4 regions of the Pseudoalteromonas sp. MEBiC 03607 genome follow, and region 4 is predicted to be linked to each of the others. Evidence: predicted binding sites of a transcription regulator. Region 4 holds the regulator's gene; each other region holds the start of a gene.
The links. Region 4 encodes LexA, which represses DNA repair genes until DNA is damaged. Its sites were predicted from a motif close to TACTGTATNNNNATACAGTA; they were not measured.

Region 1 (7,823 bases), 3.1 Mb from region 4:
TAGGGATTGGCCTCTCTAAACCGTCAAATCTTGTGACATAAGGCGCAGGCACCAAGTGACCGCTTTTGTCTTTAAGTAGGTCAATACGGCGCTCCTGTACCAGAGCTTCCCACGACTCTTTGGCGTAATCGGTTAAGCGGGCCTCTTTGCCTTTCATTTTCTGAAAAGCAACAAAGTCTTCCGCTTCTTCCTTGGTGTCGGCCAGCTTTTTCAGATAATAGTCCAGCTTATCCAACACACCATTCTGGTAGTCTTTTAACTCCATGTTACGCCCCCATAATGCGATGGATGGCGTAAGGCAACTGGCAAAACTCAATGCGTTTCTCAGTTAAGTCTTTCTGGCTCATAAACTTCGCCACAGCAAAGACAATGGTGCGCTTCTTCGTAGCATTGTTTTTCGCTATAACCTCGACTTTGTCCGCGTTTAATGCCGCTTCATTCGAGCGCAGCCACTCGCTATCTGGGCGATAGAACAGATGAATACGGAATAAGTCTGTTTCGCCGATAAAACCATCGGCAGAGGCTTTCGCGACCGTTTCTAACGACTGACCAGTGGCGGTATAAAACACATAACGTGCGAGCGCGTCGAACGACGGCATGACATCGCCGGTGAGTAAACTTTCAATTTGAATCGGTTCGCCTAAGGTGCAATAGGTAAAACTGCCACCAATGCCAGGGGAAAACTCATCCACTTTGCGCTCACCGGTGACAGTGAGCACACCGTCTTTGAGCTCTTTTTTGATTTTGTCGAAATCTTTGCTGTGTTTTGCTTCAACTTTGGCTATTTTTTCAAGGAGTTCTGCGTGCTTTTTCTCAAAGACCGACCAAGTGATTTTTTCAGAAAGCAGTTCTTGCTTCTGGTTGCCTTTGAAGGGGCATCCGTTGATAACACGGCGAACGCGTTCTGCTGTCACCTCGTCCGCATAATCCTCACATTCAATCAGAATAAATTTACGATTACCTTCGTCACTCTTATTGGCTTCCAACACAGCGTGCGCCGTCGTACCTGAACCAGCGAAAGAGTCGAGGATGATTGATTCTGGATCAGTGGCTATTTCGAGGATTCTCTTCAACAATGTTACAGGTTTGGGCGTGAAAAACTCGACACTGTCATTGCCCATGATATTTCGAAGCGTTTTCTTAGCTTCATCCGTATGGCTTGCAAAATCATGCGGCCACCATGTACTTGGTACAGTGCCACCACCACCTTTTAGAGCATGTTTATATCTTTTAAAGGCGGGAGCTCCTTTGCCGTCTTTTCCCCAGTAAACTAGACCATTTTGAATATTTTCTAGATGACGTTCTTTAGAATACCGCCATACCGAAGTCTTTTTGGGCCAAATTTCTTCCCCTGTATTCGGGTTGATAACTGGATAATAAAGATTAGGGCGTTCGTCTGATGTCTTATTACAGGTGTAATTATCAATTCGATATACGCCATTTTGATCTTCATGCCTGTAATTTGAGTCATTCCCTTCAGTTCTTTCTAATAAATTACGTTCGAAGCTCTCAGATTTTCGATACACCAAAACATGATCATGCATTGCTGAAAATCCCTTAGCATCATTCGACGTTGCATACTTTTTCTGCCAAGCGATGTGACCATAGAATGATTCTTCTTTTTGAAAGATTTCATCGAGTATCATTCGGAGACGATGTTGCTCATTGTCATCAATAGTTACGAATAGCACACCATCGTCTGCTAGCAATTCGTATAACAGAATTAGCCTCGGCCACATCATGCAAAGCCATTTGTCATGACGTTCCATATCTTCTTTATCAACAGGATTGGCTGACTTTTTCAGCCATTCCTGCATCAATGGTGAGCGTACATTGTCGTTATAACACCACCCCTCATTGCCTGTGTTGTAAGGCGGGTCGATAAAAATGCAGTCTACTTTACCGGCATGAGTCGGCAGTAACGCCTTAAGGGCTTCAAGGTTGTCGCCATGGATGATGAGGTTGTCATCCAGCGATGCCGCCTTGCCTTCCTCCGGTAACGATTTATCTGCAACCACTTTTAGTTCACGAAACGGCACACTCAGGTGGTGTGAATAAACAAACTGCTTACCTTTAAAATCCAATGTTGGCATCGGTATTCCTTAAATTCTTAATTAATTCTTATGATTAAATTCTGTAGTCTGAGTTGTACACGGTGTTTCATTGCTATAACCGGGTGCGATTGAGAGATTTTGTACACCATACAGCGCGGCACGATTGTTCAATGCCAGTTGGCATTGACTGGTTGATAAGCAAGCACTCTCGGAGCAGTCGACATTCCAGAGTCTAAGCAAATACCCCGCTGTTGCTGCTCTAATCTCAACCTTCATCACGCCACCTTTCATGCCATAATCCAGTTCGATCGCTTCACTGTGCTCTATGCGCGGATGCGGCACTAACTCCAATTCAACAAAGCGGTTCCATTGTCGGTCTTGGGTTTCGAGCTCACTTTCTTTGATAACAGAAGGCGACAAAGTGGAATCTTCAAGCACAACCGCTTCTTTAATTCGGGTCAGAACAAAGTCTCTGAATTCACCATGCTTGCGGTCAAAACCACGAACGTGCCAACGCAGGCCATTGTCCACCAGCGTATGCGGCACAATTTCTCGCGTGGTTTCACCGCTCGATAACGACACATAGGTGATACTCAAGGCTTTACCTTTGTGGATGGCCTCGGTGACTTTCGCCACTATCGATAAACTCGGCTTGTTAAGGTGATAAGGCGCTTCACACGCAAGAGGCGGTTTTACCTTTCCAGTGAAGCCATCGCCGTACCCTTGGCTGATGGTTGCCAGTGTTCGAACAACGTCATAGTCGAACAAAGGTTCAAATGCATCACCACGTTTATGCAACTTGAGCTTTTGGTCATACTCAATGTTGCTTGGTGCAAGCTCTCGGTACATTGTGAAGTCTTTCGTTGCCTGAGCGGCGGCTATACTGAAGCGATCGACTAAATCCGCTCGCACCGCTTCTCCCTTAAATAATAAGGTGAAATCAATGTGGGCAATGCGATCCCTGGTTGCTTGTGGCAACTGCGCTATCTGCGAAAGCCTGTCTGGCTTCGCCACTACCGTTTGTTTCAGACCATCATTTGTCATGCGTCTTGTTTATCCAATTCAACCAGATTCTTAAAATTCTGTTTATAAAGTACGGACCGACATCGCGTAATCACATTGAAAAGCATCACTCAATGCCGCTCTTCATCCGCAATGACTTAGCAATCTCTACCGGTTGAAGCTGGACAGATGGCTATAAAACACTGAATAGGCCTCAACCTAATTAATTTTATTAGGTATCATCCTATCACAAATTATTTTGTAGGGAAGACTAAGCGGCAACTTTTTGATCTGGATTGCAATTGCCGCTCAGGTATGGGCGTGAAGACATTGTTTCATACCATTGATGATAGCCGCTATCAATGCGCTACCCGAACCAGTGGCACCACGATGTTACTGCGATGAGATACCCCTTTATCCGACTCAGTAGACATCAGGACTCGTTGCTCACTCTCCCGAACGCGCCTAGCAACTTCTGCCTGGGCTGGTAGTAATGGCAGCATCCCTTCAGCAATCGCGTCTGGGGCAGACTCTTGGCCACAGGACATCAAGTGCTTCCATGGATCTTTAAGAAAGCGCTCGAACGTGATGCCAAACTCAATGATGCGGGCAGAGACGAAGATTTCGCCCCAGTATTCAATGTAGGTGTCTTGGTACATGGAAAGATTCCTCTTGTTGGTTATATACCCTGCCTACTTGCAGCCGCAGCGGTGTTACCTGCATTCGCTCACCCCAATCACATAGAAGATCTATGCTCATGGGGACTCGCTCACTTGCCGCCTAGCTGCAACACCAAGTAGTTTGGGTATAACGTAAGTTCACTTTCCATTTTCCAGAGGTTTTCAAATATGCAAGGCTTACCTTGTAGAGAGCTACAAAGCTTTAAATCGATTGCGGGCATCTTTGTAGTCATAGTGGGCATGTTCTGAGCCGCGATGGTACAAATCATCCAGGCAAGTTTGTTCCTGCGGCAACTCGTCTTCGCTGATTTCGCGCCACCAATGTTTGTTGGCACCTTTAACACCGTCATGCCAGCGGTAACCGCGCTCTTTTAAATAGTCCTTTACGTCAAACGGCGCACCAAACGCACGAACTAACACAGTTCGCCTGTCTGCTTCAGACAACAAGTTTGCAACGGACTCGGGCAACAAATGAAACAACCAGGCCATCGCCAAACAATCGGTTGCAGCTCGGTGTCCTTCATAGAACCAACCTAAGCGAAGCAGCAGGTACTCAAGCTTTCGACTTTCAAAACCCAGCGCCTTCCAATCTATGCCACTGGCTGAACAGGCCCAAGATAGATGTCCTAATGCGGCAAACCGCTTTTCAAAGAAAGGACGATCAAACTGTGCATTATGCGCAACCACCAGCGGATCATCGTATAACCAACTCGCAACCAGTGCATCATCAATGCGCTGGCCTTGCACCATATCATCGGTGATACCGGTTAACTCGGTAATCAGCTCGGGGATTGGCTTGCCGGGATCTTCATACAAGCTGATCACATCAACAATCGACACAATCCGCTTAGCCGAGGGGCTGTAAAGCACCTTAACCATACCAAGCTCAATAATGGACTCGTCATCGGCAGACAGTCCAGTTGTCTCTGTATCGAGCAGCACCATTGGCTGTTCATCGCCGACCATAGCAGAAAGTTCAAGTGGCCAGGACTGCGGTTCACGCGTTAATGGAATGCGCTCCAGCAATCTAAAATCTTCTGGTCTTTCTGGGATATCCGCGAGGCGCTCTAGCGGAAATGGTGCAGGGGCTCTTGTCATTGATGGTTCCTCTTCAATTCTGTTGTTCGCTTTGGGTTATTTCACTGTGCCACAGGTTTTTCTAAATGCACCTTGGATACCTCAGCGTTTTTTTAATCTTTCTACTGGGTGAACCCATGTATGAAGGCTTTGGCTAAGCCTTTCAGAAAGTCTTAGCTAAACCGTTTAGGTAACCCTTACCGATACCCTTTACGTATGGCTTAGCCAACCCCTTTTCAAACGGTGGCAAAAGGCTTGAACCGAGTTCGACTGAGCATTTTAATGATTCTCCTGACTTCGCTTTAAGCCTGTAAATTCAATACGAAGCAGAATTTTACTAACTGTTTTGAAACCCTTTGCGAAGGGTTCAACAAGCCTTATCTGACGGTTACTCGACCCATGCGTTAACCAGTAGCAGTAACAGGATCAATAACAGAAACAAGAGCAGTAGGCAGAAGCAGTATTGTCCAAGCCTTGCAGGCTTTGACGAGGGCGAGCGATCCCCCACATCAAGCTTTTCAACACAAAAGAGAAGTCACCCACGACACAACGTCTTACTCGAACAACTACAGTTTTACCTACAATTTTACTTGTAGAAATCAGCATAGCATTAGATACTGTACAAACAAACAGTATTAATTATGATTTTTCGAGGTTCGTCATGAGTGTCTCGCTGATAGGCCGTAGCGGCGCACTTGCCTTCATCAAAGCCAAGCGCCTTCGTATCCCATTGTTCATGGAACGTGTTTCTGCTGGTTTTCCCTCACCAGCGCAGGATTATGTTGAGCAAACGCTCGACCTTAACGAGCTTTGCATCAAGCGACCGGCTGCAACGTTCTTTGTACGTGTTGAAGGTGATTCAATGATTGATGCCGGGATTCACCCAGATGATATTCTGGTGGTTGATCGCTCTGTCCAAGCAGAACACGGTGACATTGTCATCGCAGGCATCCATGGTGAACTCACGGTAAAGGAGCTGCAACTGAGGCCGTGCGTCAAGCTGAACCCAAGAAACCTGGCGTATGAACCTATCCATATTCCTGAAGGAACAGAGTTAGAGATATTTGGTGTGGTCACCAATGTGGTGCGAAACATGCGCCGCAAGTCGTGACTATCCCATGCCTGTATTTGCCTTGGTGGACTGCAACAACTTTTGCGCCAGTTGTGAGAAGCTGTTTCGTCCTGATTTAAAATATACGCCGGTTGTGGTGCTGTCCAACAATGACGGATGTGTGGTTGCACGCTCGCGTGAAGCCAAGTTACTCGGTATTAAAATGGGCGTACCCGTCTTTCAGATCAAAGCTGAAATGCAGCGTCATGGTATTTTGGCTTTTTCGTCCAACTATGCGCTGTATGCAGATTTAAGCAGTCGAGTGATGCGCACTTTGGAGGAGATGGCACCACGAGTAGAGGTCTACTCCATTGACGAAGCGTTTTTGGACTTAACCGGTATTGAGTCTGCCATATCTCTTGTCGAGTTCGGACAACAAGTGCGAGCGCGCATAGGCCACTGGATTGGGATCACCGTCTGTGTAGGCATTGCACCGACTAAAACACTCGCCAAGCTGGCTAACCATGCCGCCAAAAAGTATCCAGCCACTCAAGGGGTTGTAGACCTGACCAATCCAGATCGGCAACGTCGATTGCTCGCATTAGTCCCGGTTGATGATATTTGGGGCGTTGGCAGACGGCTTTCTAAGCGTTTAAATGCTTTGGGTATCACCACAGCCTTAGATCTAGCCAATGCCTCTCCTAGAGCCATCAGAGACCAGTTCTCGGTGGTTTTAGAGAGAACCGTCAGAGAGCTCAATGGTGAGTCGTGCATTGAACTTGAAGAGATCCCGCCAACTAAGAAACAAATCGTCTGTAGCCGTTCATTTGGCGTAAAAGTAACGCAATTTGAATTGTTACGTGAAGCCGTCTGCGAATACGCAACCCGCGCCACTGAGAAGCTTCGCAAAGAACAGCAGCAAGCCAAAGTGCTGACCGTGTTTATACGTACCAGCCCCTTTAAGGACAGCGAGCCGCAATACAGCAACTCCGCATCGGGCGAGTTGTTGATACCCAGTTGTGATACGAGGGATTTTATCGAGCTGGCCAGTCACTTACTCAAGCGGATATGGAAGGATGGTTTTCGTTATGCCAAAGCGGGCGTCATGCTGTCTGACTTTTACGATCCTAGCATGTTTCAACCAGGACTATTCGATGACGTATCGACCCGTTCTAATAGCCAACAGTTGATGTCTGTATTGGACACCATTAATCAAAGCGGTGCCGGAAAGGTTTTCTTTGCTGGACAAGGTACGAAGAAAGATTGGTCGATGAAGCGAGAGCATTTGTCTCCCGCCTACACAACACGCTGGGACCAGTTACCACGAGTGAAGTAGACCCGGTGATTCAATAGGCATTCACTCTGCGACGCAGCATGTTGAGCTTATCAACCTGGCGTCGAATATCACTGAAGAATTCTTCTTTCTCCATGGCCAGCGCTAGCTCCCATTCTTTGGCCAAACCTTGGCAGTCCAAAAATGCGTATCTCAGCTTCGTCTTTGAAATACGCAGCCCCTTGCTAAAGACCGCGCGTTTGCCTCGTTGACCGTGAAAACTGTTGATGTACCACTCAATGCCAAAGCCATACTTAAAGTCTCTGATACGGACACCAAGCAGCCCCCAATCTTTAAAGGGCGCATTCTCGCGAACCTTGTAATGGGTAACCCAAAAGTCATCAACTTCAGCTCGTGCCAGTGCTTTTAGCCTGTCCGTTTCTTGCTGAAGTAAATCTGATACCTCTGCTTTCCATTGTTCATTGACGATTTCTACCAAACCAATTTCCCCATCCAATTAACCCCAAAAGCCAAAACCACTATCCGTTTGGCTTTTGGATCGAAACGCCAAACGTAAAACTGCCGTAACAATCACTGTTTGGCGTCTCGATATAAATCAACTCGCGCAATCCCATACCTGACAAGGGATACAGGCCGATTTCACTTAAAAACGCCTAAAAAGACGT
Region 2 (7,823 bases), 1.3 Mb from region 4:
AGCCAACCAATATTGATGCAATCTCATTGTTGGCCCTAATTGCCTACGAGCGTAAAGATTGGCTGCAAGCTAAAACCGCGTTTGAAGTACTGCTAGCGAGCATGGAGCAAAACGACCCTCGTTATAGCATGATTGCAGAGCGTATTGCTGAAATTGATGCCCATTTAAATAATGAGCAAGTCACAAATACAGAACTAGCTGATGCTTCAAACAGTGAAATTAGCATCACAGTTGATTTGGACCCAGCACTTGCTGACTCACAGCCACAAAACGGCACGTTATTTGTTTTTGCAAAAGCAGCCAGTGGTCCGCAAATGCCATTAGCTGTGGTAAAAATGACAGAATATAGCTTTCCACTAACAGTGACGTTAAGTGATGCTAACGCAATGGTTGATGGCCTGAATTTATCGAGTGTTGAGCAAATTATTTTAACCGCGCGTTTATCGAAAGATGCAACTGTGGTAACTTCTAGCGGCGAGTTGGAAGGCAAGTCGGATGTCTTGGAGCGTGCTAACGTTAAAGAATATTCGTTGCTAATTAATGAGTTAATACCTTAAGGATAGCCAATGTTTAGGCATAGTATATTTTTAATTTTTTTTGCTGTACTTGCAGGATGCGCACAAGTACCCGAAGAAAAAGCAGATGAGCGAGATCCATTGCAGTCATTCAATCGTCCTATGTATGACTTTAACATGGATGTGCTTGATGCTTATATTCTGCGCCCTGCTGCTGTGGGCTATGTTACAGTGACACCTATGCCTGTTAGGCGCAGTATTGTTAACTTTACTGATAATATTACTGCACCAACTGATATGGTTAACGCTGGTTTGCAGGGCAAACCAGGGAATATGGGGATCAGCCTTGCGCGTTTCTTAGTGAACTCTACGGTTGGCTTATTTGGCTTTTTCGATGTGGCCTCTTCATTAGGGCTAGAGATCGTTGATGAAGATTTTGGCCAAACGCTAGGTGTGTGGGGAGTAGGAGATGGTGCCTACTTGATGATACCTGGCATGGGGCCAAGTACAGTACGAAATTTAACGGGTGATGTAGTTGATAACATAGTATTACCTGAAATAGCGTTAACAACACCTCAAACCATTTTAGTGTTTGCACTGAAAGCGGTTGAAGCGCGTGCTTCTTTGATACCTCAAGAAAGTCTATTAAATGAGTCACTTGACCCGTACATATTTGTTAAAGATATCTATTTCCAGCGTCAATTATATGAGCTTCATGATGGCAATCCACCAATGGAAAAAGAGCCAGACGATTTTGATGAAGACTTCTTAGAAAACCTTTAATAGCGTTGACCACAACGAAAAAATGCCAGCTATATTGCTGGCATTTTTGTATTTACATTTCGAACATTAGTCGCCGAATACAGACATTTGTTCATTCGACCAGTTCAATGCATCGTGATATGCATCGGGCACCTCTTCGGGTTTGAGGCCGAGTTGTTGTTGGATCTCTTTGGCACTTTCCCAGTCAGCTTGCTCGTAAAACTTTACAAGGCGTAAATACGTTGCTAATAAACCTTCGTCATGAAGAAGGGCACCTTTAATTTCATTTGTTAGCGGTAATTTGCCCATTACGCTTGGCATATCTTCATCTAAGATTGCATCCATAAGCGACATCATACCGGTCAAAAATGCCATTCCAGTATCGCGTAATTGCCCATGACTGATAGCTAACAGCTCAGCAAAGCGAGCTCGCGTGAGTGATAAGCGGATGAGTTCAGCAGGCTTATCTGCAGCCACTTGTGCGGCGAATAACAGCGATAAGAAACGTTTAATTTCTTCGCTACCTAAAACGATAAGTGCCTGTTTGATGGTGCTGATTTCAGCACGACGTTTAAATGCTGCAGAGTTTGAATAACGCAGTAACTTGTAAGATAAGTTAACATCTCTTTCAAATACATCGGTGATTTTTTTAAGATTTAAGTCAATACTCGATGTTTCATACAAAAGCTCAGCTAATGCCATCTCAGACGGTGGTAAAGTTTTGCTTTGCACCATCTCAGGTTTCGAAAAGAAGAAGCCTTGAAAGTAGCTAAAACCCATATCGATGGCCAGTTGGTACTTCTCATGGGTCTCAACTTTTTCTGCCAACAACTTAATGTGTGGGTGAGGCTTTATAGCTTCAATCACCGTCTGCAGAGATTCAGGTGTACAGGTTAGAAAATCGATTTTTATAAGATCAATATACGGGTAAAAATGACGCCAAACTGGTTGGTGAATATAATCATCAAGTGCTAGCGTATAGCCTCTTTCTTTCAAATCTTTGACAAGAGCCAGTAATCGCTTACCAGGTTGAATAGTTTCAAGAATTTCAACTACAACATTGTCTTTACCTAATAATAACGGGTAACCCTTTTGTAATGTTTCTAACGTAAAGTTTATATAAGCAGGTTTGTTGTCTGTTAAGTCTTCCAAACCAAAGTTAAATTGGCTGCCTTCAATGAGCCGTGACGTTGCTTCATCGCCATCAATATCTGGAAACACATTATCTACTCCATCCCTAAAGAGGAGTTCGTAGCCGACTAGTTTCTTTTCCTTATCTAAAATCGGTTGGCGCGCAGCGTAAAAATACATAGTCCAAGCTTGTCCACATCAGTTATTTCATTATCCCCTCGCAATATATGCCATTGTATCTAAAATAGCATTAATAAAATGACAAGATATGGGGATAAATTATGATTTTATCTTAACGTTAAGACTAGGATAAATCGTAATGAAATTCTATAAGTTATGATTAAATATCACAATTTTGTTAGCGTATCGTTGTAAATGTAAACTTAGTTGGTTATCGGCACTATTGGAGTTATAGTGTCGAAGCGTGGTATAGTCATGAGTGATATCGGTTTTTACCCCAATAATGTCTTATAATTAAATAACTTGCGAGTCATTATTCGGATTAAAAGCCAACATTAACTAATTTTTGGAGGCTAATTTGGAAACAGGAATGATAATTTCGTTAGCATTATACTTCATCGTAATGTTGGGAATAGGGCTATATGCCTATAAGCAATCAACAGATGATGTGTCAGGTTATATGCTAGGTGGACGTAACTTATCTCCAAGTGTTGCGGCGCTTTCAGCGGGTGCATCAGACATGAGTGGTTGGTTATTAATGGGCTTACCAGGTGCAATGTACTTATTTGGCCTAAGCAAGGTTTGGATTGCAATCGGTTTAGTGCTTGGTGCATGGGCTAACTACTTTTTAGTGGCACCTCGATTACGTGTTTACACCGAAAAAGCCAATGATTCGATAACTATCCCTGATTACTTTGCAAACCGTTTTGAAGATAATAAAAATATCTTACGTGTTATTTCTGCAGTCGTTATCATTGTATTCTTTACTCTATATACCTCATCAGGAGTTGTAGCGGGCGGCAAGCTGTTCGAAAATTCATTTAATATGAGTTATGAAATGGGCTTGTACATTACTACGGGTGTTGTTGTGCTTTACACCTTATTTGGTGGCTTTTTAGCAGTGAGCTTAACTGACTTCGTGCAAGGCTGTATCATGTTTATCTCGCTGTTAGCGGTGCCTATTGCAACCTACACTATGCTTGATCAACCATTTATGGATACGCTTGCAAATGCACGCTATGACTTATTATTAAGTTCTCCTAAAGAAACAGAAATACATGCACTTAACATGATGGACTGGTTCGCTGGTGGTTCAACAATTGCCATTATTTCTGCAATGGCATGGGGCTTAGGCTATTTTGGTCAGCCACATATTATTGTTCGTTTCATGTCAGTTCGCTCTGTTAAAGATATGCCAACGATGCGTCGTGTAGGTATGTCGTGGATGACGCTTTCAGCTATTGGTGCCGTATTTACAGGCTTATTTGGCGCAGCGTACATGCTCGAAAATCAAATGCCAATCGATGATAAAGAAACGATTTTCTTGGTGTTATCTGAGCTTATTTTCCATCCACTTATTGCGGGTTTCTTATTGGCTGCTATTTTAGCGGCAATCATGAGTACTATCTCGTCGCAACTATTAGTATGTTCAAGTTCACTAACAGAAGATTTCTATAAGATTTACTTAAATCGTAGCGCTTCACAAAAAGAGCTAGTGTTAGTGGGTCGTATCAGCGTTATTTTGGTTGCTTTATTTGCTATTTATCTTGCGTATGACCGTGACAGCTCAATCCTTGATTTAGTAAGTAATGCATGGGCTGGTTTTGGTGCTGCATTTGGTCCGCTTGTGCTAATTAGTTTGTACTGGAAGCGCATGAACTTACAAGGAGCAATCAGTGGCATGGTTGTTGGTGCAGCAACAGTGTTGTTTTGGATTTACGCGCCAATCACTATTGACGGCCAAGCTCTAAGTGCAATCATCTATGAGATTGTCCCTGGCTTTATTTTATCAACGATAGCGATTGTTGTTGTAAGCCTTATGACAGCCGAGCCGAAAAAGGAAATTACAGACTTATTTGATGAGGTTGAATCATCACTGTAATTTTTGATTAAACACAAAAAAGGGCAACAGATGTTGCCCTTTTTTAATTTTAAAGCGAATGGTTAGCTTGCAGCTTTCTCTTTTATATCTGCAACGTTATCGTCTGACTTTGCTTTTTTAGGCTTAGCAGGTGCTTCTTTTGCACCTTTGAGTACAGCCATAAATTGGTCTTTTTCTTTTGCCATTTCAAGCGCCAGTGACTCAATTTGTTGCTCGCTTAATGGTACATCAACTTTTTCAAGCATTAGTTCCAATGACTCAGCAATGTCGAGCATTTTGTCATACGCATCAGCTTCTTTTTTAGTAGTAAACGTCATGCGCTCGACTCCGTTTCTTTCTACAACATATTTAACAACAACAGCCATGATCTCTCCTGCATTTAAGCGTGGCATTTGTAGCGTAAAATCGCCATCTTGATTACTGTTTTTATATACAGTAATGTGTTGTGGCATTATTTGCAAGTAGCAACTTACATTTTTCTTTCTATCATTTGACAAAGAAAGCGAAATTAGCTTAATTTAAATTGTTACCTAAAATCTATCCAAGCATCGGAAAACTGCTAGGCCTATAATTTTAAGAACACAAGCGATGGAGCGAGTGTTTGGTAACAAAGGAAATTAGTTGTCCAAGTAAGGACATCATGGAGGAAAATATGAAATTATTATCAAGTCTATTGTTAGCTTCAAGCCTTGCGCTTTTGCCCGCCACAGCTGCACTTGCAGCGAAACCTGTTGATGTTGCAGATGTTAAGCTACAAAAAGTAAGTTTGAATAAAGCCACGTTAGAGCAGCTTACTCAATTACCAGGTATTGGTGAAGCAAAGGCCAAAGCAATTATTGAATATCGTAAGAGCCAAGGTAACTTTAAAACTGTCGAACAGCTAAAAGAGGTTAAGGGGATTGGTGAGAAACTCTACCAAAAATTAAAGGGACAAATTACGCTTTAAAAAGCCACTCTGTCAAACAGGGCCTAACAGCCCTGTTTGTATTCTTTAATAGCGGTTTGCAGATGTGGCAATGCAAATATATTTTCGAGTGGTGTGGTTAAAAGCGGATAGCTTACCCCCGCTAACAGTAACCAGGGCAGAAGCATCCATCCTTCAAAATACGCGAGCCCTAAAAATAGTGGTGCCAAAAAAGCAAGTTTACAGACAGATAAAGTGATTTTGTGCATAGGGCTCAAATGGCTAAGTGCAAGGGCAATGATTTGCTGGCGCTGCCTCACTTTAAAGACCTTTAATTCAGGTATTTGACTGGTAAAAAAATATATCATTACAGTGACTTTTTGCATACAAGGCGGCTAATTATAACCACTAAAAATACGACAGAGAACGCAGCGAAGATCACTTCCATCCAAGCTGGCATACTCAGCGATGCAAACTGCCAATCTATATTGCCGCAATCACCAGTAGCAGCAAAGAAACTTGGGATCCACTCATGAAGAGGCATAAAGCTTGGAAAGTTTGGTTCAAAAGCACAGCTGAATGCAAAAGGATCAGTGTTGTTCTGCATTGCAATGTGTTCTTTGGCGATAAAATAACCCCAAATTGCTGATATACCCCAACTGACAAATGCTAATACTCTACATACCATCGCCTGCGGGTTAATCGCACCTATAACACCTGCAGCAAGTAAGCCTAATACTGCTGTACGTTGATAAATACACATGATGCATGGCTCAAGACCCATATTGTATTGAAAAAACAATGCGGTGATTTCAAATGCTAAGGATATCACGGCTAATAATAGCCAAGGTGTTCTTTTAGTTGCTAATTCTGCTAACCAATTCATGTATGTTCCATTTTAAAAATGTTTTCAAGATTATGCTTACACTGGGAAGGGTGTGCAAGTCTCTGCGATAAAATTAAACAAAAAGGAGCCTGTTGGCTCCTTTATTTAACTAATAGAATAAGGTGGATTAAACGCTTACTGCTTGTAATGATTCACTTTGATAACAGCCTAATACACGGGTGTACTGGGTGTGTTCTTTTAGCTCTTCGAGCGCTTGTTTAACATGTAAGTCATCAAGGTTCGCTTCAAGGTCGACATAAAACACTTCTTCCCATGGGTTACCAGGTACAGGGCGAGATTCAAGCTTTACTAGATTGATCTGATGATGTTTAAAAATCATCAGTGCATCTGCCAAAGAACCGGCTTGTTGTTTTGTAGCCATAATTAAACTGGTTTTGGTCGGAATTTGCTTTGAAACTTGTAGCGGCTTACGTGCTACAACGATAAAGCGGCTATGATTTTCACTTTGGTTAGCAAGACCTGACTTAACAACCTCTAGGCCAACATTTTTACCGGCTTGTGCTGAACCAATTGCGGCACTGTTAGGTGTTTCAACAGCTGATTTTAAGGCGTGATAGGTTGAGTCGCAGGTTTCATGCTGAATATCTCCCAAACCTTGGATAAAGCGGCTGCATTGAGCAAAAGGCTGAGGATGAGCAAACACTTTGTTGATGTGAGAAAGCTCTGTGCCAGGCATCGCTAATAGGCAATGTTCAACACTGTGTGTCACTTCACCGACAATGGATACTTGCGCATGTTGTAATAAATCAAACACCTCATTAATACTGCCAGAGCTGGTATTTTCAATAGGCAATAAGCCAAAGTCTGCCTGACCACTTTCTACTTTACCTGTGATTTGATCAAAACTAGTACAGCCCATTTCAATTACTTTACCTGGGCGACGGCTAAAATATTTATGGCAAGCTAGTTGGCTATATGAGCCTTGTCCACCTAAGTATGCTACGCGGTGTGTTTCGCTCATTGCTTCAGGGTTGAGGTTCTTTTGCAACATGGCTTGCTGATTTAAAACTGAGTCTTCAAGAATGGTCTGAAAGACATTGTTTATGTAGTAGGCGTCTAGGCCAAGTGATTTACCATAGCTTATTAGCTTTTCGAGCAACGCTTGCTCACGTGCTTCATCTCGTATTGGTTTATTGTTAGCAATTTTATACTCAACAACGCTATGGCTTATTCGGCGTCTTTTGGCCAGTAAGACTAATAAATCTGAATCAATTTCATTGATATCGTGTCGTAATGCATTTAATACATCATTGCTCATGTTGGTTTCCTCATTCCAAAACAGTGCACAAACAAAAAAGCCTCCCAAGAGGGAGGCTTTAGCTATTCGGTGAATTTATCTCGCAAACAGTTAAGCCTCCTCTATCTAAAGAAGCTAAAAAACGAAAAACGTGTGCGAGAGATAATTTTATTCATTGCTTTAATGTAAAAACACTTGTACACAAAGTCAACTGCATATCGCAGTAATTTATAAATGAGTACACTGATTAGGAAAATTCATTAATCTTCATAAAAAATTTATAAATATAAAAATGAATCTGGTAT
Region 3 (7,823 bases), 1.7 Mb from region 4:
CGCTTCGCTTCTTCAGCGGTATCCATTGCGAGGGGATTTTGCTTAATTCGGGAGCCTTTAATGCCGAGCGCTTTTGCTGTTTCAAACATGAGCTGGCTATTGGTGGTGTTAGCAAAACCGCCCCCTGATACATAGAGAGTGGCGTTTGGGTAGTGGTGGGCAAGCTTAACACCTTCAAGTAATCGAGCAAGCGCACAATCGCCTAACTGGTGATTAGCGGCAAGGCGAGAGTTGGGCATTATAGAGCAGCCAAGTACCACAATATTATCGAGTTTAGGGTGTTTTGCTTGGTTAAATTGCCATGCAGGGTTATTGCTTGCAGCTATCAGTGACTGACCAATAAATGGCGTGCTTATCAGCATTAAAGTTAAAATGCTAACAAAGCCCAAATAGAGTGCTTTGCGTTTATGGGCAATGGCTAAAAATACCATCACTAAAGTAAGCAGCCCCAACAACGGCAGGGGCATTAATAATGAGCCAATGATCTTTTTAATTTCAAACATGTATCAGCATTATTGTTTGTAACAGATGCAGCTATGTTAATTATTTTGCCTTTCTTTAGCGACCGTTATTTTGCTTACACGTATTTAAAAAGTGGCGATAAACAGGGTTATCTTTCATATTCTTTTTCATCGCTAAATACATAGGGCGAGTAAGGCCAAGTGCACCTAACGGAATCGACTTAATGAGTCCTTGGCTTTCATAAGGGGTGACTAGCCAATCTGGTAAAGCTGCAACACCCATTCCAGCGCTCACTAATTGGAAAATCAATAAACCTTGGTCAACAGTTTTAAGCGTGCCATCAAAGCGTGCATTTTGAATAAAATGTTTAAAGATATCTTGGCGCTCTCGCGGGATAGGGTACGAAATAATAGTTTCGTTTTTTAAATCAAGGGCGGTGACATAGGCTTTTTTTGCCAACTCATGATCCGGTGCAACGATTAATTTTAATTTAAAATCAAACAGGTGAGCATACTCAAGCTGATCGGGTTCACGAATATCAGAAGTCAGCACAAGATCTAACTCATCATTAATTAAATCTGGAATGGCGTCATAACTAAAGCCGCGCTCATAATCAATTTTGATATCAGGCCAAAAGTTATTAAATTCTTTGATAGTTGGTAGCAACCAATGAAAGCATGCATGACACTCAACACTTAAACGTAAATTTGAAATTGGCTGATTCAGGCTTTCTTTTAAACGACACTTTGTCGCTTCAACCCTCGGTAAAACCTCATTAGCAAGCTCCAGCAGTAACATGCCTTGCGGTGTAAAACGCACAGGCTGCGTCTTACGTTCGAACAGTTGGCAATCTAGCTTATTCTCGAGATCTTTAATTTGATGTGATAAAGCCGATTGAGTTAAAAACAACTCGCGGGCGGTATTGACCAAAGAGCCTGTCTCTTTAAGGGTCGCTATGGTTTTTAGGTGCTTTATATCAATCATCTTTAAAAAATCTCATGAAAAATGTGAGCCAAACTCAGATTACGAACATAGTACGCTTAAGAATTTGTTTTTTCAACGTCTAGACGTCTAAAATTAGTGGTTACTTTAACTGTTTTTTTACAATACGCTTTTTTACTGTCAATTGACATCGCTGTCATTGTTTTTTTACTTAACTTATATCAAAAAGCTATGAATATACCTCAAGTTGGTTTTTGGAGATCTCTTTAGGTTTTTGATTAGGGTTAACTCACTTCTCACTTAGGCAAAGCGACCTGACTTACAACTAAGATATTATTTTTAAAACTGTTATTATCGTGCAATCAGTACGATTTTATTTTTCAAAGGGATACCAGTGTTACGTACACTACTTTTAACCTGTGCTTGTTGGGTTATTCCTGCTCTCGCTGGCACTATTTATAGCCAGTTTCCAACAGAGATTGATCCGCATGAGCACTATGTTTTTTATTCCCATGGTTTTATCGTCGAAGGTAAAAACCCTAAGCCTGTTCACAAAACCTTTGGTGTTTATGACTTTATTGCGGTAAAAGAAGCACTTGCAGATGATAGTTATCATTTAATTGCCTATCACAGGCCAAAAGGTACTGAGCCATTTGCATTTGCGAAAAAACTTGCTGCAGATGTTGAAGCATTGATCAGCGCCGGTGTTGATGAGTCGAATATTAGTTTGGTTGGTTTTTCACGGGGCGGGGCATTGTCGATACTGGCAGCCAATGAGCTTAAACGCACACATATCAACTTAATTATATTGGCAGGGTGTGCAGGCCTAGTTAAAAAGCACTCTTCAGTTAAGGCTTACGGCAAAGTGTATTCTATCTTTGAGCGCTCAGATCAGGTTGGCTCTTGCCAGTTTTTAATTGATAGAAGTGCAGTAACTAAGTTCGAAGAACTAAGCATCAATACGGGGCTCTCCCATGGTGCATTTTATAAGCCAAAAGATGAGAGGCTGTTACCAATTAAAAAGTGGCTAAAGGATTAACTATGCCTTATTTATTGCTCGTTTTTGTGATCAGTGTTTTCGGCGTGAGCTCAGTAAGCCATGCTGAGCCATTTACTTTGCCACGCACTAATACTGTTTTAGTTAAAGATAAACATATCGAAAACGAATACCCCATTACAATTAAACTGCCACGCAGCTACCAAAAACAAAACCAGAAGCGCTACCCCGTTGTTTACCTGTTAGATGCAAACTACAGTTTGCCAATTGCCTCTGGCGTCAGTCGATTCATGATGAATTCGGGGGCGATGGAAGAGGTGATTATCGTCGCAGTAGGGTATCAAAAAGGTGTGCCGGGGCTTAATAGCCGTATTTATGACTATACGCCATTTGAAGATAAAAATTGGCAACGTAAAACTGGCGGAGCAAGCCAGTATCTAAACTTTCTAAAACAATCTGTATTGCCATATATTAAGGCTCACTACAGAACAAACCAAAAAAGTACATTAGTCGGTAACTCACTGGGTGGTTTATTTGCTTCCTTTACCTTATTTACCGAGCCTTCGCTTTTTTCAAGTTACATTATCGGCAGTCCTTCAGTGTGGTTTAAGCAGCATAGCCTTTTAGCTTTGCCTGTAGTACCAGCTGCCAACACAACAAAAGTTTACATCGCAGTGGGAGAACTTGAAGAAAGTGAAGGTGAAAAAATGGTGTCGGGTGCGAGGCAATTAGCAGCTAAAATTAATAAACAAAGCGGCGCGCTTGTTACAACAAATTTATTTGTTATTCCTCAGGCACGCCATGCAACCGCATTCCCAACAACGATTACCCAAGCCCTAGACTGGATTTACCAGACTAATACCAACCCGCAATAATACTTAATTAAGCGGATTGGTATCAGAGCAATTAAAGAGCGTGACACTTTTTATATTTTTTACCGCTACCACAAGGACACTCGTCATTACGGCCAATTTTAATATCTGCAACTGGCGTTATATCACCATCTAGGTAACGCCATAGGCCATCTTCTTTAATAAAACGCGACTTTTCGTGTAACTCACAAAACAAGTTTTGGTAAAAGTAATTTGCTTTAAATTCTACAAAACCTTCTTGATCATTATGTTCAGTATCTAAAACACTGAGTTTGGTAAATCGGCAGCTATTAGCAAAATCTTTAATTTCGCGAACCGGGTTTGCGGCTTGTTGGCTTTGTGCATAGGTGCTAAATACATATTTTGCATCTTTCAGCGCGTATGCACTAAAACGAGAACGCATAAGTTGCTCTGGCGTATCAGCTTGGCTTGCACCTGTATGAAAAGGTTGGCAGCAAAGCTCGTAAGTCGATTCGCTGCCACAGGGACAAAGGGAGTGTGTGAGTGATGTCATAACAACTTACCTAAAACTGTAAATTGTTATTTTAACAAGCCTATTGTGGCTGCGGTACTAAATTGTTTAATTGAGCGCTTTTTGTAAAGCAATAAAACTTAGCAGATGCCTGCTCAAGGTTTAAGTTCATCGAATCAAGTTGATGATTGTTTACAATATCTGTCCATGTGATCACAGCAGCAAAGTTACCGTTATGTAATGCTGAGCTAAGTACGTACTCAAGGTTTACTAAATGCTTTTGTCTGATCACAAGTAGTTTGCTGGTATCAATTGAACACGAATCTAATAATGCTTTGCTAGGAACATGATCAGGGGCAATTAATAGTGTCCATGCATTTTGGCTATTGTAATGATGCAATACTTTTAATAGCTCAAAGGTTGCTGATATTTCGTCTTCAATTTGAATTAAATTAACAGACGCTTTGTCGTTATCTTGTTGGTAGCTTTTAACTGTTCTTAAGGTAATTGGCTGTAACATAACTTTCACTCACTGGTTGTTTATACAGTATGTGTATACAGTAGTTTACACAGTGTTTTTGCGCAAGTACTTTTTTGCTATTTTTTAACCAATCATTCAGTTTTATGTTAATTAAATTTATTTAGTTCTTATTAAACAATGGGTTACTTTTTTGTTTTGGAAGGTCAAAAAGGTGAAAAATTTATCATTAAAATTATACAGTATTCTATACAGTACTGTATGAGCTACTATATTTTGCTTCTATACAGGTGTTTTGCATAAAAAAGCCGGTTTAAAAACCGGCTCTTTATCTTTGCAATTTTGCTATTTATCTAAATAGGTATTTAAAAACTCAAGATATGCGTTTGAGGCTTTAATGCGGTTTTCCTTTTTAGTAAAACCATGGCCTTCATCATCGAATAATACATATTCGACAGGCACATCATTTGCCTTTACAGCGGCAACGAGCTCATCGCTTTCAACTTGTAAAACGCGTGGGTCATTAGCACCTTGGATCACCATTAATGGCTTAGTGATGTTTTTAGCATGAAATAGTGGCGAAATTGCACGGTGACGCTCACTGTCTGTAGCGGGGTCGCCCATTTCGTCATACAGTGCTTTTTTAAAGCTTTCCCACCATGGTGGAATCGAGTTTAAGGTTCTAACCCAGTTAGTTACACCAAAGATATTAATGCCTACTTTGAACTCTTCAGGTTCAAAGGCAAGTGCTGCGGCGGTCATAAAGCCACCGTAGCTGCCCCCCATGATACCAATTTTATCGGCATCGACCCAATCTAGGCTTTGCAGGTGTTTTTTACCGTAAACAATATCTTGTAAATCATCAGTGCCATGTTTTTTATCATCTAAATGGAAGAAGGTTTTACCATAGCCTGAGCTGCCTCGGTTATTAACCGCAAAAATGGCATAACCATGATTGACTAGATGTTGCTGCATCGCACTATATCCAGTACGGCTTTGTCCACCAGGGCCGCCATGCACCCAAACTAAAGCAGGTACTTTATTGTTGCTGTTGGCTTGCTTAGGTTTATATAAAACCCCCGGGATTTCTAAACCATCAAAGCTCTTAAAGCGCACAATTGTGCTCTCAACTAAGTCACTTTGATTAATTGCATCACTTAATGTGTTAGTTAATTGTTTAGCTTTCGGCTCACCGACTTGCCACACAAATAAATTGCTTGGCGAGGTGTCTGAATTTAAATAAAACGCCATAGTTTTTTCATCAGCTGAAAAATTAACACCACGTAAGTTACCTGCAGGCAACGATGGCATAGCAATACCTTTACCTGTGGTGGTATCGATTATCGACACCTTAGTGCTGGCGTCGGCATTAACACCACTTACTTGATAACGGCCAGATTTAGAGAAGTATATAAAGCTGACATCCCACTCATCTTTGAGGGCAGGGCTGTGCTCGCCGGTAGTTAAGTCATAACGCCAAACTTCTGCAAACTCACCTTTAGCATCGGTTGAGTAATACAATGATTTACTGTCTCTTGAGAAGGTTTCTGGGCCATACTTAGCGTCGTCGTCATGACGGGTGATAAGCTCTGGTTTAAGGGTTTTTTTACGCGTATCGAGAATGAACACATCGCTGTCTTTGTTCGAATTGTTTTTCGATAAAGCAATAAAGCGGCCGTCAGGGCTTATAGCACCGACATCCAGCCCCATGGTATTTTGATAAACCGGCGTTACTTCATAGCTGTTAGCATCAACACGATATAGGTCCATAAACTTAGCATCACGCTGATTGCTGGTTATAAAAAAGTGTTTACCGTCTTCTGTGAAGCCTGCAAATCCTGCACGGGTTTCTTCACCTGGGGTGAGGTCTTTAACTGTGCCGTCTGTTTCGCGAACATAGATGTGATAACGCTCGTTACCACCTGAGTCTTTAGTAAATAGTACGCGCTCATCTTTAGGGAAATAAGCCACTGCATAAGTACTGTCTTCAAAGTCTGTTAAGCGGGTTTTTTTGGCGGTTTTTATATCTACTTCATACAGGCTATAAATGCCGCTTTCATCACTGCTAACGAGTATTTTGTCGCCTTTTGGTGAAAAGCTGCTGCCCATAATTGAGGTTGTATCAAAAAAGGTTTCAGCATCATACTGTTTAACAGTTTGGTTTTGTTGCACGCTTTCGGTGCTGCTTGTTGATTGGGTTGATTGTGAACATCCTGCAAGTGCAAGGCTGAGTGCACATGCCACGGCTGCTAGTTGAAAACTCGGTTTCATTGTAATTATTCCTTGTTAATTTTTCGTTATAAAGTGTTGCCTGTTCATAATCTAAACGCAAGTTTTACCCGTTCGATATTTGTTACAAATCATGTAAATAAATAGGGACATGAGTGTGATATTATTTTTCCACTATTAAAGGAAGTAAACATGATTGCAATAAACAACCTCAATAAACGTTTTGCCTCAGCCCACGTTTTTGAAAACTACAATAAGCAATTACAAAGTAAAAGAGTTTGTTTACAGGCAGCCAATGGCAGAGGAAAAACAACGCTACTGATGATGCTCGCTGGCCTAGAAGAGCCACAGTCAGGGCAGATTTTATACAATAATGAGGCATTAAAATCACCGCAAAACGATGCTTCAATTGCTAGCGACCGTATTGTGCTGCCTGATTTTTTAACTGCGAGGCAAATTATTGAACTTAGTTGCAAGGCATTAAAGAAAGACATACCAAAGCAGCTCATTACAGGTTTTAACTTTACAGAGCATCTCAACACTCGCTTCAGTTCTTTATCGAGTGGAAACCAAAAGAAATGCCAGCTTATTACTGCTTTTTTAAAGCAAGCCCCATTTTTACTATTAGATGAACCGAGTGCAGCGCTTGATCAAACAAGTATTCAATTTTTGCTGACCTTACTTGATGACTACTTAGATGATAAACCTAATGGGCAAGTCATCATTACAAGCCACGAACCTCAGGTGTTTATACAGCACGGTTTTGAGTGTACAGCATTATGATTGACTCTCTTGCTAGCTACGTGTCATTCCTTGCTTATCGATACTTAGCATATACGACTAACCTTAAAAGCATGCTGTCTCAGTTAAAGAGCTTTAGCTTGTTGCTCGCACTGTTACTTGGCCCTGCATTTCTTGGTATGGTTTTACTGTTGTTTTTAGGGCTTGGGAAAATAGTCGATAGCCATGCAGAACCCGCTTCTGGCGCCAAATTAGCATTGGTTTATCTTTTACTTGAATCGGTGATGTTATGGGCCATGGCGCCAGCCATTAAAAATGTGCAAAACAGGGCATTTCAGCGAAGCCTTTATAAACCCTCTTGGCGAGTATGTGTTGACTGCAAGTTATTATTTTTAAGTAATGTTTGGCTCATTGCGAGTTTATTAATAGCTGTAGATTTATCGTTGAAACAATGGCTACAAGTGCCTCATTTTATGATTTTTGTGTTTTTGCAGTGGCTATGTGGGGTATTTGTTCTTTATAGGCCAATTGCACTTTTTTATAGCTTGTTAATAAGCTCTGTATTGATATTACTGCCTGTTAGTTTATCTTCGCTGCAATACTATCTAGGATTTATTGCTATTTTCAGCT
Region 4 (7,823 bases):
ATATCAGGTATAAACTGCCAATATCTTTATGATTGGTGGTGTAAAGCCAACGTTTGAAACCTTTTGCAGGATGATGGTCATGATGCGCATGCTCAGTGGCTTGTTCATTAATAACGTTGCTCATTCTTTCGCCTCCGTTGCTGCATCGATAGCTGCTTGAATTTGACTTGGTTGAATCACATCGCCTGTGTCGTTACCCCATGCATTTCGCTTATATGTGATAACCGCAGCAAGTTGCTTAATTGAAAGCTGTTTATCAAATGCTTGCATCGCTGTACCCGGCTTACCATGTAATACGATGTCGATGTGGTCTTTTACATCTCCAAGCACAATTGGACTCCCCTTAAGAGCAGGAAACACTCCCGGCAAGCCCATTCCTGTAGGCTGATGACAAGCCGCACAACTTGCCATATAAACTTGCTCCCCAAGAACCATTAATTCTTCTTTCGGTAATGTTTGATCTAATAAAGCCGCATCAGCTGCTGCAGCATTGGCCTTTTCTTGCTTAGCCTCTGCTAGCCAGTTAGCAAATTCGTCTTCAGGCAACGCTTGCACAACAACAGGCATGAAACCATGATCTTTACCACACAACTCAGCACACTGACCCCGGTAGATGCCTGGCTCATTTATGCGTGTCCATGCCTCATTGATAAAACCCGGGTTTGCATCTTTTTTAACCGCAAAGTCAGGCACCCACCATGAGTGAATAACATCATCTGAGGTCATTAGAAAACGAACTTTTTTATTGATAGGAAGTACTAAAGGCTTATCAACCTCAAGTAAGTAATGTTCTGTTTTGTCAGCTTGGTTATCTATTTGGTCTTTTGGAGTAGATAGAATTGAGTAATAAGCAATTTCCTCGCCCATGTACTCGTAATGCCATTTCCACTGTGAGCCCGTTACTTTAATTGTAATATCGGCTTTAGAAGCATCTTCCATCGCTATCAGTGTTTTTGTAGCTGGAATTGCCATGGCGATTAAGATCACAAATGGTATGGCAGTCCAAAGAATTTCAACCTTGGTACTTTCGTGGAATTGCGCAGGCTTGGCTCCTTTCGACTTTCGATGATGGATCAAAGCCCAAAACATCACCGCAAAAACGATGATGCCTATCACACAACAGATAATAAATATCGTCATGTGTAATTCATAAACACTATTACTTATATCAGTCACCCCTTTACGCATATTAAATTGGCTATTTGCCAATGCTAACTGCACAGGTGAGAGTAATATAAGCCACAAGGCATAACGCAGTTTACCCATGTGACGGCTCCTTTTAATGCTATTGCAAGACGCAAAGCGAAAAGGCGATACAACAAGGTGCCCATTCGTTTTTTTTATTGTTCAGAGCGACTACGTATCATTTTGACCCAGCGATGATACCAACCCTATGTTTAACACCTAGCACATTTGAGTGTATTTTTATTAATCAGGTGTTAATACACTGTATTAACCAATTAGTTAAAAAATGAGCAATAAGCAAGTTTTAGTAGTAATAAATGTTTATTTTGGTGCAAAAATAACAACTATAATCAGCGCGTTATTTTAAAATGAGAGGCAGAGTGAGAGTAAAAAAAGAGTGAAAAACTGCGCCATATAAGGCTTTATACAAAGAGTAAGGGTTTACAAATCAATGCTAAATAATAAAAAACAAGCAACGCACCAAATTACAGCAATTTGGTGCACTATTTTAGAAACAGCTACATCCAGTCGGCATTACGAATAACACCCACCGCTAACCCTTCAATATTGAAAGATTCATGCTCAAGATCAACTTCAATTGGCGAAAATTCTTCGTTTTCAGCATGTAAAAATACTTTACGCCCAGCTTTTTCAAGACGCTTAACAGTTACATCTTCATCAACACGAGCAACAACAACCTGACCATTTTCAGCAACTTGCGTTCTATGTACTGCGAGTAAATCACCATCCATGATGCCAATGTCTTTCATACTCATACCATTTACACGCAGTAAAAAGTCAGCCGCAGGTTTAAATAGTGAAGGATCAACCTGACAATGACTTTCAACATGTTCTTGCGCCAAAATGGGCTCACCCGCTGCAACTCGTCCAATTAAAGGTAAACCTAATTGCTCAGGTTCGTCTTCTTCAATTAATTGAATACCACGACTCGCCCCAGGCTTCATTTTGATCATGCCTTTTTTTGCCAGTGCTTTTAGATGCTCTTCGGCAGCATTGGCACTTTTAAAACCCAATGTTTGAGCTATTTCAGCACGCGTAGGTGGCATGCCTGTATCTTTAATAAAGACTTTAATTAGTTCTAAAATTTGCGATTGGCGTTTTGTTAATGGGCGCATACAACTGGTTTTCCATACAGTACATTTAACTGTGAGTATATACAGTTATCTGAAAATCGCAAATTTAAATTAACGCCATCATATTGCTACAAAACTAACATTGAACCAGGTATAAAGATGCCATAAGGTATTATTTTTAATTTGCACGCAAGGAAATACAATGAGTATTTGGCATCAACCAATCACACTAGAGCTTTGTAAAAGTTTAGAGCAAGGGATCACCGGGCAAGGTACTTTAATGAAAACCATGGGCATTGAGGTGACTGAAATTGGTGATGATTATTTAGTGGCGACTATGCCTGCCATTCCTGAGCATCATAACCCTATGGGCATGGTACATGGCGGAGCGAACGTTGTGTTAGCCGAGACAGTGGCAAGCTATGCGGCTAACTTTGTGGTTGATTTCAATAAATTTTATGCTGTTGGCCAAGAAATTAATGCCAACCATATGAAAGCATCTCGTAAGGGTGTATTAACGGCTACAGCAAAGCCTCTTCATTTAGGTAAGCGCACTTCAGTGTGGGATATTAAAATTACCAATGCCGCAGGAGAGCTTTGCTGCGTATCAAGAATGACCGCAGCTGTTGTAGAGCGCTAAGCTCAGGCTACTTTTCGACTGGATAAATCGTAATTTCAACCCCTGCGCCAATCGCTGAAATACGCAACAAAGTATCAGCATGCAGGGCTTGATTAAAACATTTTGGTGAAACGCCTGATTCAAAGCCAATATCAAATGTACGTTTAGAGCACGATAACCACTGCTTAAGAGCATTTCGTGAACACGATTCAATTAATTCACACAACTGATTAATCGCTTTGTCTGGTGTACTGATATCAGCAGCAGCCTCAATACGCGCTAGTTGACGGTATTCATCTTGGTCGTAATGTAAAACCATGGCATTTTTCTTTAAATCAGCAACAAGTGCACTAATATCGTGCTTTGATTCAAGCTCCAGATCCACATTTAAAAATTGAATTTCCGACATACTCTCGTTTTTACCCTCTATTGATATCGACTGAAACTTTAACTCAGTTTTGTATATATACCAAATCTAGAATACAGTTAATGCGACATTATGCCGCATTGGCAATACAGTTAAACAACCTAAAATAGCTCCCATACAACAATAATAACGGAGTAATGATGAATAAACGCATGTTCAAATATGCTCGAAAAGGGCATAAATGGCTTGGCTATCTGCTAGCCATTCAGCTACTTCTATGGCTATCGGGAGGCTTAGTAATGAGTTCACTCCCCCTCGAAAAAGTGCATGGTAAACATTTAGCAAAACGCAGTTTAGATAATCCATTTATGATAGCCGATTACACAGCATCAGTTGATCGGATAACCGCCCAATTTCAACAAATAAAAGCGATTAACTATAGTCACTTTTTAAATGCACCAATCATTGAAGTTACTACTGAGCAAAGCACTGTCAGCTTTAATGGTCATACTGGAGCTATCATGGCAAAACCCAGTGAGGCTGAAATTATCGCGAACGCCAAAGCACACTTACTGATTGATGCCAATGTTTTGCAAGTACAGCAATTAAAACAAGGCCCCCGCGAAGCTGCCCATAAACAAAACATATGGCAAGTTCGTTTCGATGATTGGCTTGCGACAACCATATATTTAGACAGCCAAAACGGTAAAGTCATCACTGTACGCAGCACCCTGTGGCGTATTTTCGACTTTTTCTGGATGCTGCATATTATGGATTACGACGAGCGAGAAAACTTTAATAACCCACTGCTTATCAGCTTCTCAGCCACCAGCGTGCTGTTTTGTATTACCGGAATTATTTTGTTACTGCAAAACGTTCGTATAAAGCGTAAAAAACCAGCTACACGTGTTGGTCTATCAAAATAGGGTTGCCATCTGGGTCGGTGATAATAAAGCTCGCTTCACCGGCCTTTTGTATTGCTAAACCTTGCTGCTGAAAATGCAGAGCTAATTGCTCAAAAGTAGCAAACTCAGCTAACGTTTTAGCATTTTGATCCCAACCGGGGTTAAAGGTCAGCATGGTTTTATCAAACATTCCTTGAAACAAACCAATTAAATGTTCACCGTTTTTCATAATTAGCCAATGCTGCTCTATTTCGCCGGCAAACTCTTTAAAACCCAGCTTTTCATAAAACAGCTTAGAGGCATGGATATCTTTTACATTTAAACTCACAGAAAAAGCACCTAGTAACATAGTAGTAATTCCTTTAATGAAAACGGCCTAACAACTATAGCTGAGTTGAAAAACTTTTCCTTTTAGAATAGTCACTCTAAAATGAGCTTTCCTGTAGTTCACTGATGTGATTGTTATGCGTTTATTTCTCTACTTTACCCTTTGTTTAATAATCAATTTCTCTGTAAATGCAGAGCAATTTTCAAGCTTTTCTAGTGCCAAAAAGCACTTAATAAAAACCCTACCAGACGATAGTAAAAGCCTTTACTGTGGATGTGACATAAAACGCCAAGGTAAGAAACTTGTACCAGATCCTAATGGATGTGGCTATATACCTCGAAATGCAATGACACGTTCAGGCAAAGAAAATGTTCGCGCAAAACGAATTGAGTGGGAGCACATAGTACCTGCGTGGGAATTTGGCCATCAGTTACAATGTTGGCAAAACGGCGGACGCAAAAATTGCCGAAAAGTCAGCGAAAAGTTCCGAAAAATGGAAGCTGATATCAATAATCTGGCACCTGCAATAGGTGAAATCAACGCTGATCGCTCGAATTTTCGCTATGGAATGGTCACATCCCATAGTCCTAAATACGGTGCTTGTCCTATTAAAATAGATTTTAAGCAACGGGTGTTTGAGCCTCCTATTTATGCACGAAAACGTATCGCTGATGCCTATTTCTACATGCAGCAAACCTACGGATTAAAAATTTCAAATAAACAACGACAGCTATTCGAGGCATGGCAACGACTTGAAGTGGCTCAAGTAAATGACCGTAAAGCACTCTAGTTTAGAGCAATAATGTTCATAAAAAAGGGGCGGCTATCTATTGCTATGGGCTATAGTTATTGATACGTTTTAAGCAAATATTTACAGGAAAGTAATTCATATGTTTAATTGTAATAAACTTGCTCCAGCGGTGTTTTTGGCAGTGTCTGGCTTCTCTTTAACAGGGTGCGGAGGAGGAAGTGGCTCGTCTGATAGTACAACTAATCCGCCACCGCCAACAACTTCTGAGCCATCTTGGACGGCAGGAGTTTTCGCCCCATCAAGTGAATTTAAAAACCAATGTGCGGTTCCTCGAACAGGCAATGACCCTTACAATAATAATAGGCCTTACCCAGATACTGCTGGCAGTGAGTTTACAGAAAAAATGTGGTTACGTTCATGGAGTGATGAAACTTACCTTTGGTACGATGAGATTGAAGATAACGACCCAGACAACTTCAACTCTGTCGCCGCTTATTTTGCGCAATTAAAAACATATCAAACAACTGACTCAGGGGCATATAAAGATAACTTCCACTTCAGTCGCCCAACCGAAGAGTACTATAAAGAAGCACAATCAGGCGTGGTTTCTGGCTACGGTATTAACTGGGCATTTTTAAGCAATGTCCCCCCTCGTGAATTACGTATTGCTTATTTAGAAGATGATTCACCAGCTAAAAATGTCGGATTACAGCGCGGTGATACTATTTTAATGGTCGACGGCGTTAGTATTAACACTAATACCCAAGAAGGCGTAGATATTTTAAATGAAGCGCTTTTTGGACCAACAGCGGGTGATTCGCATAACTTTGTTGTGCGCAGTAACGATGGCAGTGAAAAATCATTCACACTTGTAGCGGGCAATATCGCGCAAACACCTGTTCAGAATGTTAATACCATCACTACCGCCAATGGTACAAAAGTCGGCTATATGCAATTTAATAGTTTTATTAGTATTGCTCAACCAGAGCTGATAAGCGCTGTTAACAAGTTTAAAAGCGATAACATTGACGAGCTAGTAATTGACTTTAGGTATAATGGTGGCGGCTTATTAGCGTTATCATCTCAGCTTGCTTACATGGTTGCCGGCCCAGCTAATACTGATGACTATTACTACTATCAAACCATCAAAAACGACAAGCAACCACAAGAGGCTCCTTACCCATTTATTGACCGTGAAATAGATTACTCTACATTTCAAACAACCAATAGCAGACTTCCTGATCTCAACTTATCTAAAGTATATGTACTAAGTACAGCAGGAACTTGTTCTGCGTCAGAAGCGTTTATAAATGGTTTAAAAGGTATAGATGCAGAAGTCGTACTTATTGGTGATACGACCTGCGGCAAGCCTTATGGCTTTACACCCACTCATAATTGCGCCACTACTTACTACACTATCCAATTCTCTGGAGCTAATGATAAAGGCTTTGGGGAATATGCTGACGGTTTTAAACCAACTCCTTCACCTCAGTTTGATGCAGATGTTAAAGGTTGTGTAGTTGCTGATGATTTTGATAACAAACTAGGTGATACACAAGAACGCTTATTTTCAACAGCAATACATCATATTGAGAATGGCAGCTGTCCAATTGTTGTACAAACAAATAACATCAAACAACCAAGCTTTGCCTCTCAAGCAGAACAAGCCAGTGGAATCCCACTTTCTTATAAACAACCGCTTTATAAGGAAAACATGGACTTAACACGTCCATCTCCGGCTAAGGACGACAACAATGAACAATAAAGCACTTTTCACTTGCGCACTATTAGTGAGTTTAACGGGCTGTAAAAGCACCCAAGCAGGGGAGCCACAAAACGCCACGTTAACGCGCGTAAATCCTGGCGTAATCACTGAAATACAACAAGCGATTCAATCAGCTAAAGGGGGCCCATTGGTTACTTTAGCTGATAACGTGTTTACTAAAAGTGCTGAACTATTGATAGATCATGGGACAAATAAAGGGCCCGATGGATTGCCAATTATGGGGGCGCATAGTATCCCTTCAGAAAAATTTGTGCTGCAAAAAATGGGTGAACAGTGTTTGCTCTATTACCCAAAAAAAGAGCTGCGAGTACCACTACCGAATGTAGAATGTGAAGCAGAATAGACAATAATGGCGCAGTGACCCACTGCGCCTTTCGTTGTTTTATAACTGTTGATGAGGGCCAAACACCTCATAATGAATTCGCTCACTTGCAACCCCTAAACTAAGTAGCTGCTCTTTTATCATTGCCATAAATGCCATTGGACCACATAGGTAAAAGTCACCTTTACTAATTGGTAAGCTAGCAGCAATGTGATTTACATCCATCAAGCCCGCAAAATCTCCCCCCTTGCCATCTTTAAACCAAGTAACAAAATGTAATGAAGCGTGCGCTTGCTGTTGTTTTAATAAATACTCTTTAAAGGCAAACTGCGTCTCACTGTCACAAGCATGCAGGTAATGAATTGGCTGGTTATGTTGATTACTTAATAATGTCTCGAGTATTGCCATCATTGGGGTTTGACCAACACCTGCCGAAATCAACACGACAGGAAAATCAATTTCGCGA

Region 1: a site for LexA is predicted at 5,429-5,448, ahead of umuD (translesion error-prone DNA polymerase V autoproteolytic subunit). Genes of this name have one in related genera too.
Region 2: a site for LexA is predicted at 4,889-4,908, ahead of E5N72_RS07525 (YebG family protein). Genes of this name have one in related genera too.
Region 3: a site for LexA is predicted at 4,289-4,308, ahead of E5N72_RS09220 (SulA-like leucine-rich domain-containing protein). Genes of this name have one in related genera too.

What each region holds. Positions count from the first base shown of each region.
Region 1 covers NZ_SRRY01000001.1:3,403,253-3,411,075, forward strand. The annotation lists gene E5N72_RS15455 (DEAD/DEAH box helicase family protein) at 1-265, opposite strand, end outside; gene E5N72_RS15460 (site-specific DNA-methyltransferase) at 267-2,093, opposite strand; gene E5N72_RS15465 (WYL domain-containing protein) at 2,115-3,098, opposite strand; gene E5N72_RS15470 (hypothetical protein) at 3,416-3,715, opposite strand; gene E5N72_RS20625 (hypothetical protein) at 3,608-3,856, shown strand; gene E5N72_RS15475 (3'-5' exonuclease) at 3,929-4,834, opposite strand; gene umuD (translesion error-prone DNA polymerase V autoproteolytic subunit) at 5,475-5,924, shown strand; gene umuC (translesion error-prone DNA polymerase V subunit UmuC) at 5,932-7,200, shown strand; gene mobI (conjugative transfer protein MobI(A/C)) at 7,211-7,654, opposite strand.
Region 2 covers NZ_SRRY01000001.1:1,636,806-1,644,628, forward strand. The annotation lists gene ccmI (c-type cytochrome biogenesis protein CcmI) at 1-557, shown strand, start outside; gene E5N72_RS07510 (VacJ family lipoprotein) at 567-1,298, shown strand; gene E5N72_RS07515 (HDOD domain-containing protein) at 1,365-2,588, opposite strand; gene putP (sodium/proline symporter PutP) at 2,959-4,470, shown strand; gene E5N72_RS07525 (YebG family protein) at 4,533-4,835, opposite strand; gene E5N72_RS07530 (helix-hairpin-helix domain-containing protein) at 5,123-5,416, shown strand; gene E5N72_RS07535 (DUF6170 family protein) at 5,440-5,742, opposite strand; gene dsbB (disulfide bond formation protein DsbB) at 5,742-6,260, opposite strand; gene E5N72_RS07545 (chorismate mutase) at 6,388-7,539, opposite strand.
Region 3 covers NZ_SRRY01000001.1:1,991,856-1,999,678, forward strand. The annotation lists gene E5N72_RS09195 (YdcF family protein) at 1-503, opposite strand, end outside; gene E5N72_RS09200 (LysR substrate-binding domain-containing protein) at 559-1,446, opposite strand; gene E5N72_RS09205 (alpha/beta hydrolase) at 1,799-2,443, shown strand; gene E5N72_RS09210 (alpha/beta hydrolase-fold protein) at 2,446-3,276, shown strand; gene E5N72_RS09215 (YchJ family protein) at 3,308-3,787, opposite strand; gene E5N72_RS09220 (SulA-like leucine-rich domain-containing protein) at 3,828-4,265, opposite strand; gene E5N72_RS09225 (S9 family peptidase) at 4,569-6,494, opposite strand; gene E5N72_RS09230 (ATP-binding cassette domain-containing protein) at 6,645-7,235, shown strand; gene E5N72_RS09235 (DUF6136 family protein) at 7,232-7,823, shown strand, end outside.
Region 4 covers NZ_SRRY01000001.1:313,773-321,595, forward strand. The annotation lists gene ctaD (cytochrome c oxidase subunit I) at 1-124, opposite strand, end outside; gene coxB (cytochrome c oxidase subunit II) at 121-1,266, opposite strand; gene lexA (transcriptional repressor LexA) at 1,704-2,321, opposite strand; gene E5N72_RS01410 (PaaI family thioesterase) at 2,482-2,919, shown strand; gene E5N72_RS01415 (hypothetical protein) at 2,927-3,307, opposite strand; gene E5N72_RS01420 (hypothetical protein) at 3,466-4,191, shown strand; gene E5N72_RS01425 (VOC family protein) at 4,166-4,519, opposite strand; gene E5N72_RS01430 (endonuclease) at 4,635-5,288, shown strand; gene E5N72_RS01435 (S41 family peptidase) at 5,389-7,014, shown strand; gene E5N72_RS01440 (hypothetical protein) at 7,004-7,378, shown strand; gene hmpA (NO-inducible flavohemoprotein) at 7,418-7,823, opposite strand, start outside.